Regions from separate parts of the Amycolatopsis viridis genome, predicted to be linked through region 2. Evidence: riboswitches for the same ligand, from Rfam matches in the RefSeq annotation. Region 2 holds a riboswitch; each other region holds the start of a gene.
What was found. A riboswitch is a leader RNA that binds a small molecule or an ion and turns the genes downstream of it on or off. The one in region 2 is predicted to bind S-adenosylmethionine.
Positions count from the first base shown of each region.

Region 1: linked by a shared signal. The riboswitch ahead of FHX46_RS18565 (aminotransferase class V-fold PLP-dependent enzyme) and the one ahead of FHX46_RS05350 (methionine ABC transporter ATP-binding protein) in region 2 are both predicted to bind S-adenosylmethionine.
Region 3: linked by a shared signal. The riboswitch ahead of thrC (threonine synthase) and the one ahead of FHX46_RS05350 (methionine ABC transporter ATP-binding protein) in region 2 are both predicted to bind S-adenosylmethionine.

Region 1 is NZ_JAANOU010000001.1:3,741,420-3,748,359, forward strand. It holds gene FHX46_RS18555 (RluA family pseudouridine synthase) at 1-362, opposite strand, end outside; gene lspA (signal peptidase II) at 359-934, opposite strand; gene FHX46_RS18565 (aminotransferase class V-fold PLP-dependent enzyme) at 971-2,293, opposite strand; SAM riboswitch class IV at 2,326-2,440, opposite strand; gene FHX46_RS18570 (potassium/proton antiporter) at 2,487-3,965, opposite strand; gene FHX46_RS18575 (DUF167 domain-containing protein) at 3,997-4,269, opposite strand; gene FHX46_RS18580 (ArsR/SmtB family transcription factor) at 4,325-5,005, opposite strand; gene FHX46_RS18585 (penicillin-binding transpeptidase domain-containing protein) at 5,049-6,626, opposite strand; gene ileS (isoleucine--tRNA ligase) at 6,685-6,940, opposite strand, start outside.
Region 2 is NZ_JAANOU010000001.1:1,060,002-1,066,941, forward strand. It holds gene FHX46_RS05335 (TatD family hydrolase) at 1-23, shown strand, start outside; gene FHX46_RS05340 (resuscitation-promoting factor) at 298-1,698, shown strand; gene rsmA (16S rRNA (adenine(1518)-N(6)/adenine(1519)-N(6))-dimethyltransferase RsmA) at 1,776-2,636, shown strand; SAM riboswitch class I at 2,702-2,794, shown strand; gene FHX46_RS05350 (methionine ABC transporter ATP-binding protein) at 2,983-3,996, shown strand; gene FHX46_RS05355 (DHA2 family efflux MFS transporter permease subunit) at 4,053-5,468, opposite strand; gene FHX46_RS05360 (TetR/AcrR family transcriptional regulator) at 5,611-6,180, shown strand; gene FHX46_RS05365 (4-(cytidine 5'-diphospho)-2-C-methyl-D-erythritol kinase) at 6,190-6,940, shown strand, end outside.
Region 3 is NZ_JAANOU010000001.1:4,244,451-4,251,390, reverse strand. It holds partial or broken gene FHX46_RS20990 (ComEC/Rec2 family competence protein) at 1-1,092, shown strand, start outside; gene thrC (threonine synthase) at 1,105-2,370, opposite strand; SAM riboswitch class I at 2,383-2,515, opposite strand; gene holA (DNA polymerase III subunit delta) at 2,652-3,632, shown strand; gene rpsT (30S ribosomal protein S20) at 4,290-4,550, opposite strand; gene FHX46_RS20970 (EamA family transporter) at 4,704-5,567, shown strand; gene FHX46_RS20965 (VOC family protein) at 5,590-5,970, shown strand; gene FHX46_RS20960 (class I SAM-dependent methyltransferase) at 6,132-6,731, opposite strand; gene lepA (translation elongation factor 4) at 6,834-6,940, shown strand, end outside.

The DNA of each region.
Region 1 (6,940 bases), 2.7 Mb from region 2:
AGTCCGGCCGCCGCGAGCCCACCGACGACGGTGGGCCCGGTCCAGCCCGGGCTGGGGTGCACCGCGACCCCGACCGGTTTCGCCACCACCACGATGTCGTCGTCGTCGTGCAGGATGCGCAGGCCGTCGACCGGTTCGGCGACGACCTCGACCGGGTTGTCCGGCTCGGGCAGGGTCACCTCGAGCAGCACCCCGGCGGACAGGCGGTCGGACTTGCCGGCCGGGCGGCCGTCGAGCAGGACGTCGCCCGACTCGGCGAGTTCGGCGACCACGGTGCGGGACAACCCGAGCAGCTTCGCCAGCCCGGCGTCCACGCGCATGCCGTCGAGCCCGTCCGGGACGGGCAGCATCCGCGCGCTCACCGCTTCGCCCTGCCCTTCACGGTGCCGTCGTACTCGCGGCCCAGCAGCGACAGCAGCACGATCAGCGCCCCGCCGACGCAGATCGCGGAGTCGGCCACGTTGAAGACCGGCCACACCTCGCCGTTGGGTGCGAACAGCGACACGAAGTCGACCACGTGCCCGCGCAGCACCCCCGGCGCCCGGAAGATCCGGTCCGCCAGGTTCCCGATCGCGCCGGCCAGGACGAGACCGAGACCGATCGCCCAGCCGACCGACCGCAACCGCTTGGCGAACCAGATCAACGCGACGACCACCCCGAACGCGACGACCGCGAACACCCAGGTCATCCCGGTGACGCCCAGGCCGAACGCGGCGAACGGGTTGCGGATCAGCTGCAGGTAGACGAGCCCGCCGAGGATCCGCACCGGTTCGTGCCCCGCCAGGGTGGCCGCGACGATCGACTTGGTGACGACGTCCAGGGCGAACACGACGACCGCGATCACGGCCAGCAGCAGGGTGCGCCGCTTGGGCTGCGGGGGCACCTGCTGCTCGTCCGGCACGGTGTCCGGGGAGGGCTGGGGGTCACTGCTCACCCCGTCATTGTCCACGTCAGGCGGGACCGCCCCGGTTCAGGCCAGGAAATCCGGCAGCGGCCGCGGGTCGGGGCTGGGCACCCACCGGCCGTCGGCCACCGCGTAGGTCCAGCGGGCGCCGCGGGCGACGATCTGCCGCAGCGCGGTCAGCAGCCGGTCCACGTGCTCGGCGGTGGTGCCCAGGCCGAGGCTCACCCGCAGCGCCTGCTGTCCCTCGCCCCCGGTGCGCGCCACCAGCCGCCGGGTCGCCACGTGGGCGCAGAACGCGCCGTCGCGCACACCGATGCCGTACTCGGCCGACAGGACCGCCGCCACCCAGCCGGGGTCGAACCCGTCGAGCACGAAACTGACCGTGCCGACCCGCTCGGCGGCGCCGTCGAACAGGCGCAGCTCCGCCAGCCCGGGTACGGCCGCGAGGCCGCGGGTGAGCCGCTCCAGCAGCCGCTGCTCGTGCGCGATCACCGCGTCCCAGGAGGCGGCCAGCTGCTCGCACGCCACGCCCAGCGCGTACACCCCGACGGTGTTGGGCGAGCCGGCCTCGTGCCGCTCGGCGCCGGTCTGCCAGGCCACGCCGAGGCGGTCGCCGTCGCGGCGCACCGACTTCGTCGCCCCACCGCCGGCCAGGTACGGATCGGCGGCGCGCAGCCAGTCCGCGCGGCCGACCAGCGCACCGGCGCCGTAGGGCGCGTACAGCTTGTGACCGGAGAGCGCGACGTAGTCCACGTCCAGCTCGCGCAACGAGATCGGCCGGTGCGGGGCGAGCTGGGCGCCGTCCAGCGCGATGCGCGCGCCGTGGCGGCGGGCCACTGCCGCGATCTCGGCGACCGGCAGGAGTTCGCCGGTCACGTTCGACGCGCCGGTCACGACCACCAGCCGCGGCCCCTCCGGGCACGCCGCGAGTGCACTGTCCACTGCGGACACGGCGGCGAGCCGGGTGTTCGGCAGCGCGATCCGCCGCACGTGGGGGCCGCGCCACGGCAGCAGCGCCGCGTGGTGCTCGGTGTCGAACACCACCACCGACGTGTGCCGCGGCAGGCTGCGGGCCAGCAGGTTCAGCGCGTCGGTCGTGTTGCGGGTGAACACGACCGCGTCGCCGGTGCGGGCACCGGTGAACCGGCGCAGCACGTCGCGGGTGCGCTCGTAGACCTTTGTGGACACCTGGGAGGCGAACCCGGCGCCGCGGTGCACGCTGGCGTAATGGGGCAGGAACTCCTCCACCGCGCGCCGCACCGGCTCCAGACAGGGAGCGCTGGCGGCGTGGTCGAGGTTGGCGTAGTCGAGCTGACCACCGGTGACCAGGGGAACGGCGGCGGCCACGGTCACGGCCGGGGTGGTGACGCGATCAAGAGCGAGAGTCATCGAGGCTCCTCGGGTCCAGGGACCCGCAGGCGGGTCCGCGCTTGCCCGCCGCACTGCGCGACGAGCCAGGTCCTCACCCGGGGCACCCCACCGCGGAAGGAGGGTTGCCGGCCAGCGAGCCGGGGCTTGGCGCTGGCACTCATGACCTACCGCGACACCGTAGCGGATCCGGCCCGCACCGCGCCAGCGGGTCTCACTTCCCGGACTCGCCCATCCAGCGGGCCAGCGGCCCGGCCCGGTCCACCGCGCGGATCCGGCGCTCGGCCGCGTCCCGCGCGGACTCGGTGCTCACGATCAGGATCTGGTCGCCGCGCTGCAGCCGGTCGGTGCGCCCGGGCGGGAAGCTGCGGCCGTCGCGGACGATCAGGCTCAGCGACGCCCCGGCCGGCAGCCGCAGCTCCGACAGGTACACCCCGTGCAGCCGGGAGCCGGGCTGGATCTTGACCTGGAGCAGTTCGGCCTGCAGCTCGTCCAGCGGTGCCGCGTCGACCTCGATCTCCTTCGGCTCGGCCGCGGCGGACAGCCGGAGCAGCCGCGCGAGCGGGCCGAGCGAGAGGCCCTGCACCAGGGTGAGCACGATGACCAGCACGAACACCGCGTCGACGAGCCGTTGCGCACCGGGCACCTGCCGGGCGAGCGGGATCATCGCCAGCACGATGGGCACGGCCCCGCGCAGCCCGGCCCAGGCCACGAAGACCTGTTCGCGCAGCGGCACCCGGAACGGCAGCTGGGCGATGAGCACCGACACCGGGCGGGCGACCACCAGGACGACACCGGCGGCGATCAGGCCGGGCACGATCGACTCCAGCAGCCGTTCCGGTGAGGCGAACAGGCCCAGCAGCACGAACAACCCGATCTGGGCGAGCCAGCCGAGCCCCTCGGCGAAGGACAGGGTGTCCGATCGGTGCGGCAGCCGCGAGTTGCCCAGCACGACCGCGGTGACGTAGGTGGCGAGCAAACCGGAGGCGTGCAGCAGCTGACCGGACGAGTAGGCCACCACGCACACCGCGACCGTCGCAAGTGGATACAGGCCGGTGGCCGGCAGCGCGGCGCGGCGCAGCGCCCACCCCCCGGCGAACCCGAGCAGCAGCCCGAGCGCGACACCCGCGGCGAGCTCGTACACCACCAGCAGCGGCAGCGACCAGTCGAGGCGGGTGCCCTCGGCCAGCACGACGACCGCCATGTACGCGGGCGCGTCGTTGATGCCGGACTCCAGTTCCAGCGCCCCGGCGAGGCGCTTGGGCACGCCAACACCGCGCAGCACGGAGAACACCGCGGCCGAGTCGGTCGAGGAGAGGACCGCACCCCACAGCAACGCCGTCCGCCAGTCCAGGCCGAGCAGCCAGTGCAGGGCAGGCCCGGTGATGGCGATGCTCAGGCCGACCGCCACTGTGGACAGTGCCACGCCCTGGGCGAGGGCGGGCCGCACCGCCGTCCACCGGGTGGTGAGGCCGCCCTCGGCGAGGATCATGACCAGGGCGGCCAGGCCGAGCGCCTGGGTCAGGAACGGGTCGGCGAAGTGGATGCCGAACCCGGATTCGCCGAGCAGCACGCCGATCGCGAGGTACAGCAACAGCGACGGCAGGCCCAGCCGGGTGGAGAAGCGGACCGCGAGCACGGCGGCGAGCAGGACGGCGGCGCCCAGCCCCAGCACGACCGGCAGCTCGCCCACCCGCACCTCCCCTGCCCGGTTCGTCAGGCACTCAGAATAGGGAAGCGAGGCGCTCCGCCGCGCCGGGCGGCCCGGAAGTGAGCTCGATCAGCTTGTCCCGGCCGTGTTCCCCTTGCACGACAACGAGATCGCGGGCGCGTACGCCGAGTGCCGCGGCGAGCACCTTGCGCACCGACTCGTTCGCCCTGCCCTCGACGGCGGGTGCGCGCACGGCGACGACGAGTGCCCGGCCCAGCGACCCCTCCCAGGTGCCGCCCACGCGATCCCGCCGGGATCCCGGTTTCACCCGGATGGCGAACCTCACCGGTACGAGCCGGGACGAACGGAGGTGCCGGGCGGAGCGGCGGCCGGGTTCCGCATCACGCGGCGCCCGGCAGCCGCACACCCAGCCGCGCCAGCGGCTCCTCCGCCGCGGCGGTCACGTGCACCGCCCGGTCCGGCCGCCGTTCGAACCAGCCCGCCCCGGCACCGTGCGCGAACAACGCCGCCGCCAGCGCACCGCCCAGGTGGTCGCGCCGCTCCGTCCAGTCCAGGCATCCGCGCAGCAGCGGCCGGCGGCCCCCGGCGGGTACCTCGACCCCCAGGTGGTCCAGCACGGCCCGGCCGTGCGGCGTCAGCGCCAGACCCGACCCGGCGGAGATCAGCCCGGCCCGCAGCATCCCGTCGTGCAGGGCGACCCCGGCGGCGCCGGCGAGGTGGTCGTAGCAGGTGCGGGCGAACGCCAGCCGGCGCACGCGCAGTCCGTCCCGCAGGCCCGTGGGCGGCCGGTGCTGCGCGTGCTGCGCCAGGTGCTCGATCAGCTCGGCCACCCGCGGGTCGCTGATCCGCACGTACCGGTGCCGCCCCTGCTGCACGCCCACGACGAACCCGGCCGCCACCAGGCGCGCCACGTGCTCACTCGCCGTGGACGGGGCCACCCCGGCCGAACGGGCCAGCTCACCGACCGTCCACGCACGTCCGTCGAGCAGGGCCAGGCACATCGCCGCCCGGCTCGGATCGGCGAGCACCGCGGCCACCTCGGACAGCGCGATCGTCTCCACCCGCCCACGGTAACGGCCACACCCGTCGGCGGCCGCCGACACGTCAGCCCAGGCCGTTCAGGAACACCGACGAGACGTCCACCGCCGGCTTCGACGAGTCGGCACCCACCAGCAGCACCGCGAACGCCACGTCGTCCCGGTAGCCGGCGAACCACCCGTTGGCCCGGCTGCCGTCCCCGAACTGGGCCGTCCCCGTCTTGCCGTGCACGTCACCGGCGCCCCGCAGGCCGGTCGCGGTGCCGCCGGTGACCACCTCGCGCATCATCGTGCGCAGCGCGGCGATCACCGGTGCCGGCGGCGCCTGGTAACCGGTGTTGACCTGGGTGGCCAGCTCCTGCCACAGCCGCGGTGTCACCGCGCCGCCGCGCGCGACGGTCGCCGCCATCAGCGCCAGACCGAACGGGCTGGCCTGCACGGTGCCCTGCCCGATGGCCGACTCGACCTGCTCGGCGCTGTTCGCACTGGCGACCACCTTGCCGGTCTCGGTGGTGATCCCGGGAACCGTGAAGTCGGCGTTGAGGCCGAACCGGCTCGCCGCGGTGGCCAGCGCGTCCGCGGGCAACGCGGACGCCAGCTGCGCGAACGTCGTGTTGCACGAGTGCGCGAACGCCGAGTGCAACGGCAGCGGCGGGTAGGCGAACTGGTCGTCGTTGGGAATCGTGCGCTGGCCGATCCGTGCGGTCGCCGGGCAGCCGGCCACGGTGTCCGCGGTCGCCGTACCGGACTCCAGCAGCGCCGCCGCCGTCACGATCTTGAAGGTCGACCCCGGCGCGTACAGGCCGTTCAGCGCGCTCGGACCGGTCCCGGCCGCCGCGTTCTGCGCCACCGCGAGCAGGTCGCCGGTGGAGGGCTGGATCGCCACCAGCATCGCGGGTGCGCCGGCCGAGTCCACCGCCCGCTGGGCCGCGGCCTGGGTGGGCAGGCTCAGCGTGGTGGTCAGCGGCGTCGCCTCGACCTCGCCCTGGCCGAACAGGGTCTCCGGCGCCGCGCCGTCGGGGTCGGTGCTGACGACCGACCAGCCGCCCGGCGACCGCTCGGTGGCGGTGCGCTGGAGCGCCGGTGTCAGCAGTCCGGCGGCCTGCGGTGCCACCGGCTGCGGCCCGCCGGCCTGCCAGGTCAGCACCGGGCGGCCGTTGCGGTCGGCCACCGCGGTGCGCCCGGCCGGGGTGCGCACCGCGAGGACCCGGCCGGCCCGCAGCTTCGGGTGCACCACGGCCGGGCTCCAGTGCACCAGCCAGTGCCCGTCCACGGAGACGAGGTCGAGGGTGTTGTCGTAGGACCACACCCGCCCGGCCGCCAGGGTCCAGGCGACCTGGAACGAGGCGGTGGCGCGCGCGGCACCGGGCGTGACCTGGCGCAGCCGCGCCGACACCGACTCCGGGGCCAGGCCGCGGCGGGCGTCGCCCAGGGTCAGCGCCGCCGCCCGCGGGTCGTCGGTCAGCGCCGCCGCCGCGTTCGCGTCGCCCTGCCCGAACGCGGCCAGGAACCGGGTGGCGACCGCACCCGGGTCGTCGGCCGCGGCCCCGTCCGCGGCGGGCTGCTCGGGCGACGAGCCACCCCACACGACGACCACGGCCGCCACGACGATCGCGACGACCGCGGCCGCACCACCCGCGAGCACCCACCTGCGCCAGGTCACCGGCGTACCCCCCTGTTGGTGTTTACCCTCCAGTCGGAGGTCAGGGGGCCTTCGTTACCGCCACGGTGATCTTGTCCCCGTCGCCGACCGAACCCGCGAAACCGCCGTCCACGTGCCCGAACGCCACCGTGTTCGCCAGCGTCTCGCGCGCGACGAACTCCTGGTGCAGGGTCGCCGCCGCGACGACCTCCTCCGAGGCCTCCACGGTCAGCACGATGCGGTCGGCCACGTCGAGCCCGGCCTCGCGGCGGGCCTGCTGCACGACACGCACCACGTCACGGGCCACCCCCTCGGCG
Region 2 (6,940 bases):
TGCCGTCCGTCACCGCGGGCTGAACGGACTGCGACATTCGTGGACGGCAACCCCACCACTCGGCGGAGTGACGAAGGACACGTGATTCCCCCCGGTGTTTGCGCAACCCGCCGGGGTTCGTTACTGTCCCGTGACCGTGCCGCATGATCGTTCGAACCGAGCGAGCGCGGGACACCCGGAGTCAAGCCAGTGCAGGTCGGGATCGGGGATGGCGACGACTTCCGGGAGCCGTAGTGCGAAAGGGATCGACCTGCTGTGACTGGTAGTAGACGGGCCGACGCGCGCCTGGACGAGACGGTGGACTGGTTCCAGTCCAGCGGTGGTGGCGCGGTGGGCACCCTCGACTGGCCCGACGTGGACGAGTTCTCGGACGACCTCGCGGTCACCGAGCACGACATCCGCACGGTGCTGGGCTCGGACGCGGACGATCTCATGGCCGAGGCCGAGATCGACGTCGACGAGCTGATCAGGCTGATCAACGCCGAGACCACGTTGCTCCCGGCGCTGGCCATCCCGGACGCGGTGTCGGAGGACCGGACCGCGGCCGTCGAAGCCGAGGAGGAGCCGGAGAAGGCCCTCGTCACCGCCGTCAAGACCTGGAAGCGCCGGTTCCTCCGGGGCTCGGTCCTGGCCCTGCTGATCAGCCTCACCGGTGGCGGCGCGGCCGCCCTGGCGATGAACAAGAGCGTGACCGTCGACGTCGACGGTCACACGCAGACCGTGCACAGCTTCGGCAAGACGGTCGGCGAGGTCCTCGAGGACGCCGGTCTCACCGTCGGTGAGCACGACGCGCTGTCCCCCTCGCCGCAGGCGCCCGTTGGTGACGGTGGCGTCATCAAGCTGGAGCGCGGCCGCAAGCTGAACCTGCTCGTCGACGGTGTGGCCCGCGAGTCCTGGGTCCGCGCGACGAGCCTGCAGGAAGCCATCACGCAGCTGGGCCTCGGCGACGAGTTCGGCCCGGGCACGGCCTTCTCGCTGCCGCTGGACGCGGAGCTGCCGCTGGACGGCGCGACCGTCGAGATCAAGACCGTCAAGAACATCACCGTCTACGACGGCGACGCGGCCCCGCGCCAGCTGAGCACCACCGCCCTCACCGTGGAGGAGTTCCTCGCGCAGCAGGGCCTGTCGCTCGGCCCGGACGACTCGATCGACGGTGGCCCCGGCCTGAAGCTGACCAACGGCGCCGAGGTGCACATCTCCCGCACCGGCGTGTCCGTGATCAACCAGGAGGAGGACATCGATCCTCCGGTCCAGGAGGTCAAGGACAACACGCTGGAGGCCGGCAAGGAGGTCGTCCAGGACCAGGGCACGCCGGGCAAGCGGCTGGTGACCTACCGGATCACCAAGCGCAACGGCAAGGAGACCGCCCGGGAGCAGCTGTCGGCCAAGGTGGTCGTCGAGGCCAAGCCGAAGATCGTCCGGGTCGGTACCAAGCAGCCGGTGGTCAGCGACGGCTCCATCTGGGACGCCATCGCGAAGTGCGAGTCCGGCGGCAACTGGTCGATCAACTCCGGAAACGGCTACTACGGCGGCCTGCAGTTCAACAAGAGCACCTGGGACGCCTACGGCGGCGACCAGTACGCGGCCTACCCCCACCAGGCCACGCGGGAACAGCAGATCGCGGTGGCGACCAAGGTCCGCGACTCCCGCGGTGGCTACGGCGCCTGGCCCGTCTGCGGCGCCAAGGCCGCCGGCTGACCCCGTCAGCACGCCCATGATGCCCCCGGCCACCGGCCGGGGGCATCTGATTTTTCCGGCGCACTACCATCACGCGGGTGACCGCACTGCTCGGACCAGCCGAGATCCGTGGCTTGGCCGCCGAGCTGGATGTCCGCCCCACGAAGAAGCTCGGCCAGAATTTCGTGCACGACCCGAACACGGTCCGCCGCATCGTGGACCTCTCCGGTGTCGGCCCGGGTGATCACGTCCTCGAGGTCGGTCCCGGTCTCGGCTCGTTGACCCTCGGGCTGCTCGGCTCGGGCGCCCGGGTGACCGCCGTCGAGATCGACCCGGTCCTCGCGGGGCGCCTGCCCGCCACCGTCGTGGAGCGCGCCCCGGGGGCCGCGGAGAGGTTCACCGTCCGCACCCAGGACGCCCTGAAGCTGCGGGCCACCGACCTCGCGGACCAGCCGACGCACCTCGTCGCCAACCTGCCGTACAACGTCGCCGTCCCGGTGGTCCTGCACCTGCTGGCCGAGCTGCCGTCGCTGGCGCACGGCCTGGTGATGGTCCAGACCGAGGTCGCCGACCGGATGGCGGCCGGACCGGGCAGCCGCATCTACGGCGTGCCGAGCGTGAAGCTCGCCTGGTACGGCCCGGCCCGCAAGGTCGCGCCGGTGCCGCGCGCGGTGTTCTGGCCGGTGCCCAACGTCGATTCCGCGCTCGTCGCGTTCGAGCGGTCGGCGGAACCGGCGTCCGGCGCGGACCGGGACGAGGTGTTCGCGGTCGTCGACGCCGCCTTCGCGCAGCGCCGCAAGACCCTGCGGGCCGCGTTGTCGTCCTGGGCCGGGTCCGCCGAGCGGGCCGAGGCGATCCTGCGCGCCGCGGGTGTCGATCCGCGCACCCGCGGTGAGCAGCTGGGGGTGCGGGACTTCGCGAAGATCGTGGAGAGCAAGTCCTTACCACCGTTGGTGTGATCTCGCACCCTGATCCCGACCTGGGACTTGCCAAGGACACACGAGGTCCGCTGTACTCTTTGAGGTATCCATCCCGAGCGGCTGAGAGACCTGGCTCGCCGAAGCCGCAGCAACCACCCCAACCGGGGGGCAGGTGCTAACGCCAGGACCGATGGAGGATTCCTGTGTATCGCATGCTGCTCACGAGGCGCCGCGTCGTCGACGAATGTCGTCGCACGGTCTGTGCGTGTCGTCGCTGACCGCTTCTCCTTTCCTCACCGTTTCCTGACTTCGCTTGACCGTCCTCTGTAGACGGTCGCCTTGGTGTGCGGTCGGCGCGTTCGCGCCCGTTGTGCTGGAGCCCTTCGTGATCACTGTCGAAAACCTGACCAAGTCCTTCCCCGGTGCCGCCAAGCCCGTTCACGCCCTGCGGGACGTGAGCGTCGAGGTGCCCGCCGGCGCCCTGTTCGGCGTCGTCGGTCCCGCCGGGTCCGGCAAGTCCACCCTGACCCGGTGCATCGCCCTGCAGGAGAGACCCGACCGCGGAACCGTCCGCCTGGACGGGCTGAACACCACCGGCCTGGACGGGCGGAAACTGCGCGAGGTGCGCCGCCAGGTGGCGGTGCTGGACGCGCAGCCGGTGCTGCACGCCGACCGCACGGTCGCCGGCAACGTCGCGGCCCCGCTGGAGCAGCTGGGCCTGGAGGGCCCGCAACGCCGGAGCCGCGTCGGCCGTCTGCTCGACCTGGCCGGTCTCACGCAGCGCGCGGCGCAGCGCCCGGTCGAACTGACCCCCGGCCAGCGCCGCCGGGTCGCGCTCGCGCGGTCGCTGGCCGCCGGCCCGGCCGTGCTGCTGGCTGACGACCCGACCGCGGGTGTCGGCGCCGAGGAGGCCGGTTCCGTGCTGGCGGTCCTCGACCGCGCGCGTGCGGAGCTGGGCGTCACCGTGCTGCTCGCCACCCAGGACGGCGCCGCGGTGCGGCGGGTCTGCGACGGGGTGGCCGTGCTGGAGGACGGGCGGCTCGTCGAGCAGGGCACCGTGCTCGAACTGCTGTCCACGCCCGGCAGCAAGGTCGCGCAGACCCTGCTGCCCGCGATCGACACGCCGCGGACCCAGTCGTCGCGGTACGACCGGTCGGTCGACGTGGTGCTGATCGGGTTCGCAGCCGTCGGGGCGCTGCTGCCGGAGGCTGCCGCCCGGTTCGACGTCGAGCTGGCCACCATCGGCGGCGGGCTGACCCGCGTCGGCGACACCCCGGTGGCCCGGTTCCGCGTCGGCGTCAACGGCAGCCAGGCCGACGCGGCGCTGGCGTGGATCGCCGACCGCGGCGCCCACGTGGTGCACCCCAAGGAGGGCCCGAAGAGCATCGTCGCGGCCTGACCCGGCAGGCGGCAACGGGGGCGTCCCGCGTGACGGGACGCCCCCTTCTTCTGGAGTCACCTGCCGCGCGCGAGGGCGCCGGCCGCGATCGCACCCACCGCGACGATCCCGGCGGCCCACCCGTTCGCCACCGCGTAGCCGTGCACCGTCGCAGCGGGCAGGCCGAGGCCGGCGACCGAGGCGGTCGCGCTCGCCGCGACCGTGTTCAGCGACGCGGTGCCCAGCGAGGCACCCACCTGCTGCGAGGTCGTGATGAACGCCGACGCCACCCCGGAGTCCTTCGGTGCCACGCCGGCGGTGGCGATGTTCATCACGGTCGGCATCGCCAGCCCGGCGCCGGCCCCCAGCACCAGCTCCGCGGGCAGGATCAGGCTCCAGTACGAGGTGCCCACGGACAGCTGGGTCAGCACGGCGAGCCCGGCGGCCAGCAGCAGGAGTCCGATCACCAGCAGCGGCCGCGGCCCGGTGCGCGGGATGAGCCGCCGGGTCAGCACCGTCGAGACGGTGATGTTGGCCAGCAGGAACGGCAGGAACGCCAGGCCCGCGCCGAACGCGCCGAACCCCATGATCCCCTGCAGCTGGTAGGTGAGGAACAGGAACATCCCGAACATCCCGAAGGCCGCGAGCGCGATCGTCAGGAAGCCGGCGGACCGGGTCCGGTCGGTCAGGATGTGCAGTGGCAGCAGCGGGTTGCCGGCTTTGGTCTGCCGGAGCACGAACGCGCCCAGCAGCACGACCGCGCCGGCGACCGAGCCGAGCACGACGGCCGAACCCCAGCCGCGCGCGGCGGCCTCGGACAGTCCGTAGACCAGCCCGGCGATTCCGGCGCTGCCCAGGAGCCCGCTGAACCAGTCCAGCCGCGCCGACCGGTGCCCGGGCACGTTGGGCAGCACGAAGGCGCCCGCGACGGCGGCGGCGATCGCGATGGGCAGGTTCACGTAGAGGCACCAGCGCCACGATGCGTACTCGGCCAGCGCGCCACCGGCCAGCAGACCGAGCGCGCCGCCGGACATCATGATCGCGCTGAAGATCCCGAACGCCTTGGCCCGTTCCCTGGCCTCGGTGAAGGTGATCGTCAGCAGCGAGAGCGTGGACGGGGCGAGCAGTGCGGCGAAGACCCCCTGGGCCGCGCGGGCGGCGATGAGCAGGCCCGGTCCGGCGGCCATCCCGCCGACCGCCGAGGCGGCGGCGAAGCCGAGTGCCCCCACGATCAGCGTGTTCTTGCGGCCCAGCCGGTCGGCCAGCCGGCCGCCGAGCAGGAGCAGGCCGCCGAACGCCAGTGTGTACGAGCTGATCGCCCACTGCCGGGCCGCATCGGTCATGCCGAGGTCGGCCTGTGCGGTGGGCAGTGCGATGTTGACGATCGTGGTGTCGATGATGACGAGGAGCTGGGCGAGCCCGACGACGGCGAGTGCCAGCCATCTCCTGGTGTCCGGGGGTGCCGGTGCGGGCGCCGCAGTGGTAGTGGTCATGGGCGAAACCCCCTGGTGGAGAAGTGGGTTAGACTGAGAGGACCATTGCTAGTCGGCCGACAAGTAATGGCACTGACGACACTGTAGGCGTATCGCTAGCCGGTCGTCAAGCAAGTTTGCGGATTCCTCAGGAAGGACGGGCATGGCGGGGCGGCGGACCGACACGCGCGAGCGCATTCAGCAGGTCGCGCTGGACCTGTTCGTCGAGCAGGGCTACGAGAAGACGTCGTTGCGGGAGATCGCGGAGCAGCTCGGTGTGACGAAAGCCGCGCTGTACTACCACTTCCGCACGAAGGAGGACATCGTCCAGAGCCTGATCGAGGACATCGGCACCGCGGTGGACGAGATCATCGAGTGGGCGCGGGCGCACGACGAGCCCGCCACCGTCCGCGCCGAGGTGCTGCGCAGGTTCTCCCGGCTCGTCCAGGGGCGGTTCGGACCGATCATGCGGTTCATGCAGGACAACCAGCCCGCGCTCAAGGAGCTGCACGCCGGGCACGTGCTCGCCGAGCGGATGAAGGGCCTGTTCGCCCTCGTCGTGCCGGCCGGCGCGGGAACCGAGGACAGGCTGCGTGCGCGGCTGGCGCTGATCGCCCTCATCCTGGGCAGCAACCCGCATTTCCTCGACGAAGACCAGGCCGCGGACGCGGGCGAAGTCGCGCTGCGTGTCGCACTGGAGCTTGCTTCTCCGCGGCCCGCGGCGGGCACGTAGTCTTGACGGGTGCTCGCCGTCGTACCGCCACCTGTCACCGTCAGAGTGCCCTCGAAGATCAACTTGCACCTGTCGGTCGGTGACCTGCGCCCGGACGGTTTCCACGACCTGACCACCGTCTTCCACGCGTTGTCGCTGACCGACGAGGTCACCGTCGCGCACGCCGAGGAGCCGGGCGTCGAGGTCTACGGCGAGGGTGAGCAGGTCGTGCCCACCGGCGCCAGCAACCTGGCCTGGCGCGCGGTCGAGGCGCTGGCCGCGCACGTCGGCAAGCCGGACGGGCCGGCGAACGTCCGGGTGGTCCTGCGCAAGGGGATCCCGGTTGCCGGCGGGATGGCCGGCGGCAGCGCCGACGCGGCCGGCACACTGGTCGCGCTCGCCGCGCTGTGGAAGCTCGACATCGGCCGGGACGAACTCGCCGGGCTCGCCGCGAAGCTCGGCTCGGACGTGCCGTTCGGGCTCTACGGTGGCACCGCACTCGGCACCGGCCGCGGTGAGCAGCTGGTCCCGGTGCTGTCCCGGCACACCTTCCACTGGGTGCTCGCGTTCGACCAGCGCGGGCTGGCCACCGAACGCGTCTACGCCGAGCTCGACCGGCTGCGCGAGACCGGCAACCCGCCGCGCGTCGGTTCGCACGCGCCGGTCGTCGAGGCGCTGGCCTCGGGCGACCCGCGTCAGCTGGCGCTGCTGCTCGGCAACGACCTGCAGGCCGCCGCGGTGTCGCTGCGGCCCGGCCTGCGCCGCACGTTGCGCGCCGGGG
Region 3 (6,940 bases), 3.2 Mb from region 2:
GTCGCTTCCGCGACGGTGTTCGGGGTGCTCGCGACGCTCGTCGCCGTCGTGTGGCCGTCGGGTGGTGAGGTGGTTGCGCGTCTGGCTGGTCCGGAGGCGGGGTGGCTGATCGTCGTCGCTCGACGGGCGTCGGCGGTGCCCGGAGCGGTGCTGCCGTGGCCCGGCGGCTGGTGGGGCGGCTTCCTCGCCTTGGTGGTCGCGACCGCCGTGGTGCTGGCCCTGCGGAGGCGGGGCCTGCGGGTGCTGCTGGCGCTGATCCTGGTCGGCGGGCTGCTGATCGTCGTGCCGGGCAAGGTCATCGCGCCCGGGTGGCCGCCGGCGCGCTGGACGGTCGTGGCGTGCGACGTCGGTCAGGGGGACGCCCTCGCGCTGGCCACCGGGGAACCGGGACGAGCGATCGTGGTGGACACCGGCCCGGAGCCGGGCCCGGTGGACCGGTGCCTGGACCGGCTCGGGGTCGAGCGGGTGCCGCTGGTGGTGTTGAGCCACCTGCACGCCGACCACATCGGCGGGTTGGCCTCGGTGTTCGAGGGTCGGACGGTCGGGGCGGTCGCGGTCGGGCCCGGCCGGCAGCCGGACTGGGCCTGGCGGCAAGTCGGCCAGATCGCGGCGCGCCACGGTGTCCCCCTGCTCGAACTGGAACCGGGACGGCGGCTCGAGTGGCCCGCGCTGACCCTGGAGGTGCTGGGCCCCGGATACGTGTCCGAAGAGGAGGACGACGACGGAACACAGATCAACAACGGCTCGGTCGTGCTGCGCGCGGCTACACCGGCGGGCCGTGTGCTGCTGACCGGTGATGTGGAGCTGGCCGCACAGGCCGACCTGCTCGCCTCGGGCGCAGACGTGCGCGCCGACGTCATCAAGGTCCCGCACCACGGCAGCAGGTTCTCACTGCCACAGTTCCTCGCCGCGGTGTCCGCACGGCTGGCGCTGGTCAGCGTCGGTTCGGGCAACCGCTACGGTCACCCGAACCGCACGACACTCGACACCCTGACCGCGGACGGTGCGCTCGTCGCCCGCACGGACACCGACGGCGACACCGCGGTGATCCCCGATCAGTCCGGCCCCGCCGTGGTGCGCCGGGGAAAGTGAGCTGCAGCGTGATCAGAGACCGAGAGCCTCGTGCACGGCTGCCGCCGACGGCGGGACCGTCGCCTTCGGCCCGACCTCGTTCTCGATCGCATCCAGGGTCTTCAGGCCGTCGCCGGTGATCAGCAGGACGGTCTCGGCGTCCGGGTCGATCTTGCCGGCCTCGATGAGCTTCTTCGCCGTCGCGACGGTGACCCCGCCGGCGGTCTCGGTGAAGATGCCCTCGGTGCGGGCCAGCAGGCGAATGCCCTCGACGACCTCCGCGTCGGTCACGTCCTCGATCGCGCCACCGGTGCGGCGGACCGTGTCGAGCACGTAGGGGCCGTCGGCCGGATTGCCGATCGCCAGAGAGCGGGCGATGGTGTCCGGCTTGACCGGCTGGACCACGTCGTGACCGTTGCGGAAGGCCGTGGAGACCGGCGAGCAGCCGGCCGCCTGGGCGCCGAAAACCTTGTACGGGGTGTCCTCGACCAGGCCGAGCTTGGCGAACTCACGGAAGCCCTTGTCCACCTTGGTCAGCTGCGAGCCCGAGGCGATCGGCACGACGATCTGCTGCGGGATCCGCCAGCCGAGCTGCTCGGCGACCTCGTAGGCCAGCGTCTTCGAGCCCTCGGAGTAGTAGGGGCGCACGTTGACGTTCACGAACGCCCAGTTCTCGTGCTCGGCGGCCAGCTCGGTGGCCAGGCGGTTGACGTCGTCGTAGTTGCCGTCGACCGCGACGAGGTTGCCGTCGTAGACCGCGGTGGTCAGGACCTTCGCGCGCTCGAGCGACGACGGGATCAGCACGACGGACTGCCAGCCGGCGCGGGCCGCCGCCGCGGCGACAGCGTTGGCCAGGTTGCCGGTGGACGGGCAGGCCAGGGTGTCGAACCCGAACTCGCGGGCGGCGGCGAGGGCGACGGCGACGACGCGGTCCTTGAACGAGTGGGTGGGGTTGCCGGTGTCGTCCTTGACCCAGAGGCTCTTCACGCCGAGAGCCTTCGCGAGCCGATCGGCCTTCACCAGCCTGGTACAGCCCGGTTCGGTGTTCGGGATCTCCTCGACGTTCGAGGGCACCGGGAGCAGCTTCTTGTAGCGCCAGATGTTGCGCGGGCCGGCCTGGATGTCCTCGCGGCGCACCCGGCCGAAGTCGTAGGCGACCTCGAGCGGTGAGAAGTCCTCGGCGGAGACGAACTCCGGAGCGAGCGGCTGGCGGTGGCCCTCTTCCTTGGAGACCAGTTCCACGGCCGGTCCGAGGTCGACGGTGCGGCGGGTGGTGGTCGAATCGAGGGCTGCGGTCATCGCGAGGTTCCTTCCTCATCTGTCCCGCTGACGCGGGCCGGAATTGGCACCGTGATCGCCAGCTACCTCGCGGACTCGAGATGACAGGCTGACGCCGGTTGCCGGGGCTTCGTCGGGCCGTTCCCTCTGCCCCTCTGGATGAGCGGTATTCGGTTGTGGTGGTGATCGCCCTCGGGCGATGCCTGTGTGACAACATACGGCACACCGCTCGGGCCACGCCATGCCCCTGCGGGTTTCATCACGCTCCGGAGCTGTCGGTGGCTCGTGGCAGGATTCGGGACGTGACCGCGTCGGCAACCACGTCCACCCCCTTGCAGCTCGTGCTCGGCGAAGAGGAGTTGCTCGTCGAGCGCGCCGTCCGGAACGCTCTGGAGCAGGCCCGCCGGGACGACCCGACGGCCGAGCTCACGAAGGTCCGCGTGCCCGACCTCACGCCACCGGCCCTGGCCGAGCTGGTCAGCCCGTCCCTGTTCAGCGAAGGCCGGGTGATCGTCCTCGACGGTGCGCAGGACATCGGGCAGGAACTGGCCGACGCGGTGCTCGCGTACGCGAAGATGCCGGCCGAGGGGGTCGTCCTCGTCGTCGTCCACACCGGCGGCGGCCGCAGCAAGGCCGCCAAGGCCCTGCCGGCGGCCCTGCGCAAGGCGGGAGCCGGGGTCACCGAGTGCCCGAAGATCACCCGACCGGCGGAGCGGGAGTCGTTCGTCCGCAACGAGGTCCGGCAGGCCGGCGGCAAGATCGACCCCGCGGGTGTCGCGGCCCTGATCGATGCCGTCGGGTCGGACCTGCGCGAGCTGGCCGCGGCCGCGTCGCAGCTGGTGGCCGATTCCGGGGGCCGGGTCGACGAGGAGGCGGTGCGCCGGTACCACCGGGGCCGGGCGGACGTGACCGGCTTCGCCGTCGCCGAGAAAGCCGTTGCGGGGGAGCGCGGCGCGGCGCTGGAAGCGATGCGGTGGGCGCTGCAGATCGGCGTCGCGCACGTCCTGATCGCCGACGCCCTCGCCGACGCGGTGCGCACCATCGCGCGAGTATCGGCGGCAGGCCGCGGCAACCCGAACCAGATGGCGGGCGAGCTGGGCATGCCGCCGTGGAAGATCCGCAAGGCCCAGGGGCAGTCCCGCGGCTGGACGCAGGCCGGCCTCGCCGAGGCGATGGCCGTGGTGGCCCGGGTCAACGCCGAGGTCAAGGGCCAGGCCGCGGACCCCTCGTACGCCCTCGAACGGGCCGTCCTGGAACTCGCCTCGGCCCGCGACAAGCGCTGACCGGACGATCAGTGGCGCCTGGGGCCGGCCGTGCTTGCGGCGTCCGCTGCGGCGTGCGCTGGGGTGGGCCTCACGCGGCGGCGCTTGCGCCTGGCGCTGTCGTGCGGCCGTGGGGCTCCGCGCTGGTGACCTGCGAGGTTGGCGCTGCGATGCGTCCTGAGCGCCGGCGCTTGCGGCGGGCACTGTGGCTGGCCGTGGCGGGAGCCGCTCGGGTCGTGCTGGGGCGGGTATTTGGGGCGGGCCTCGTGCGGAGCTGCTCGTGCCGTACGCCCGGGGTAGGTCTTGCGGGCATCCGCTCGCGACGTGCGCCGGGGGTGGCGCTGTGGTGCGTCTCGGCGGGCGGCGCTTGCGCCGTGAGGCGGCCCCGGGCGCGCTGCACACGCGGTGATCTGGAGGTTTACCGGCAGCCTCGCGGGAGAGCCGCTCCGGACCGGCGCCGGTGGTCGCTGTGATTGGTCCTGGCGGCCGCCCGGGATGGCGTTGGAGCTGGGCGGGGCGCCGGCTGATGCAGGGCACGTCGCGCAGGCCGGCGGATGGCCCCGGGCGAGGCGTGGGACGCCGGCTCCGGGAACTGGGCGGCGGGGTGCCGGTGCGAGGGGAAACGTGAGCGGGGCGGGCACCCTGCCGGATGCACGCCGCGTTACACGAAGATCAAGCTCAGAGCTGGTTGACGCGCTTGGCCATGGCCGACTTCTTGTTCGCGGCCTGGTTCGCGTGGATGACGCCCTTGCCGGCGGCCTTGTCCAGGGCGCGAGCCGCGACCTGCTGCAGCTCGATGGCCTTGGCCTTGTCGCCCGACTCGGCGGCCTCGCGGAACTTGCGGATCGCGGTCTTCACCGAGGACTTGACCGACTGGTTGCGCTGGCGCGCCTTCTCATTGGTCTTGATGCGCTTGATCTGGGACTTGATGTTGGCCATGAAGGCGCTCCTTCGATCTGTCGGTGGGTGTCGCTGCCGCGCTGTACCGGCCCCGGCGTGCGGGTTTCCTCCCTGGCGGAATGCCACACGGCAACGACCGTCAAGGTTAGCAGGGCGTTAGGGTGGCATTCGCACCGGCCGGGAGGGAGGCGCGTGAACGGCACCGCGCTGGGGTTCGTCCTCACCGCCGCCGTCGTGCACGCCGGGTGGAACCTCGCGGCCAAGCGGGTCGATGCCGGCGCCCCGTTCGTCTTCCTCTACTACACGGTCTCCGCGGTCGTGTGCGCCCCACTCGCCATCCTCGCGCTCCTGGTGGGCGGCGAACGTCCACATTGGACATGGTTGCCGGCTGCGCTGCTCACCGCGATCTTCCACATCGCCTACGGCGTCGTGCTGCAGCGCGGTTACCGCGTGGGTGACCTGTCCGTCGTCTACCCGCTGGCCCGGGGGAGCGGACCGCTGCTGTCGGTGCTCTCCGCCGTCATCCTGCTCGGGGAGCGGCCGGGGTGGCTCGGGCTCGCCGGGGCGTTCCTGGTCGTGGCCGGGGTGCTGGTGATCGGGCTGGGGTCACGTTCGGCGGCCGATGCGCGGGCCCGGCGCGCGGGCGTCCTCTACGGGCTGCTCACCGGCGTCACCATCGCCGCCTACACGCTCTGGGACGACCACGCCGTGACCGCCCTCGCCGTCCCGCCGCTGATCTACTTCGCGTCCGGCGCGGTGCTGCAGAGCGTGCTGCTCACGCCCACCGCCCTGCGTTCCCGCGGCGAGACCGGCGTGCTGTGGCGGTCGCACCGGCGGGAGGTCGTGCTCGTCGGGGTGCTGTCGCCGGTCGCCTACGTGCTCGTGCTCTACGCCATGCGCATGGCCCCGGTCAGCCTGGTCGCGCCGGCCCGGGAGGTCAGCATCGTCCTGGGCGGCCTCGCCGGGTGGCTCGTGCTGCGCGAGCCGCACCCGGCGCGCCGGCTGATCGGCTCCGTGGTCGTCCTGGCCGGGATCGCCGCGATTGCGGCGTCCTGAGCGGCTGGGGTAGGCAGGAGACATGGACGTGCTGAGCAGCCGGGTGCTGATCCACCCCCGCGACCCGGAGAAGACCACGGCGTTCTACCGGGATGTGCTCGGCCTGGCGATCTACCGCACGTTCCCCGGAGGCACCGTCTTCTTCACCGGTCAGGGGTACCTGGAGGTCGTCGGCCGCGGCGAGAAGGGCGCCAGTCCCGACGTCGAGCTGTGGTTCCAGGTTCGCGACCTCGAAGCCACGCTGGCCGAGCTGGCCGAGCGGGGCGTGCGGCCCGACCGGGAAGCTCGCCGCGAGCCGTGGGGCCTGGACGAGGCCCACATCTCCGACCCGGACGGGACGACGATCGTGCTGGTGGAGATCCCGCCGGACCATCCACTACGGACGGACATCCGTGCGCAGTGACCCGCTCCGCCGCACCTGAGGCGGCACTCCTGAAGGCGCTGAGCGTGGTGTGCGGCGGTGACCGCGGGGTCAAGGGCGGCAGGACGTGAGCGGTGGGGCCGTGGTTGTCGCGCTGGGGGCCGCTGGGCGTGGGTCCGCGGCGGCGGAGTGCGGCGCCGGCGCTATTCCGGGCGGCGGGCGCGGAACTGCGCGGCCAGTGGCGCGGTGAGGCCGGGGGGCTGCCACACCCAGGTTTGCAGGTCCGTGAAGCCCGCCTCGGTGAGTTCCGCCGCGAGCGCGTGCCGCGGCACGGGCAGCCACTTCTCGTGCGCGGAGAGCACCAGCCGGCCACCGGGGCGCAGCACCCGCAGCAGCTCGGCGAACCCCTCGGCGCGGTCGGGCCACAACTCGACGTTGTTCACGCTCAGCACGACGTCCACCGCGGCCGGGGCCAGGCCGGTCCGCCCCGCCGACCCGGCCGCCAGCCGCACGCGCCCCGCGGACACCTCGGCCGCGCAGCGGGCCTCGGCGAGCGCTCGCATCTCCGGCGACGGGTCCACCCCGATCGCGCTGCGGGCACGCTGTCCGGCCAGCTGCAGCCCGACCCCCGGCCCCGGCCCCACCACCAGCACCGTCTCCGCCGGCGTGAGCCTGGCCACATCCACCACGTGGCGTTCCGTCGCGCCGTTGCCGTACGCCATCACGATCCCGCCCAGGCGGCCCAGCAGCCCCCGCGGGTGGCCGAAGGCCCGGTCGCGGATCTCCTCGATCGTTGTGCTCATACCTCCAGGTCAGCACTCGGCACCGCTCACCGGCATCGGGGATGACCCGGAAATCGGGCATGGGAACATGGAGGCGTACCCCACGACGAGCCGAGGACCCGAGTGAGCACGTTCGCCGACCAGACCTTCACGCCGCCGGAGCAGATCCGGAACTTCTGCATCATCGCGCACATCGACCACGGCAAGTCCACCCTGGCCGACCGGATGCT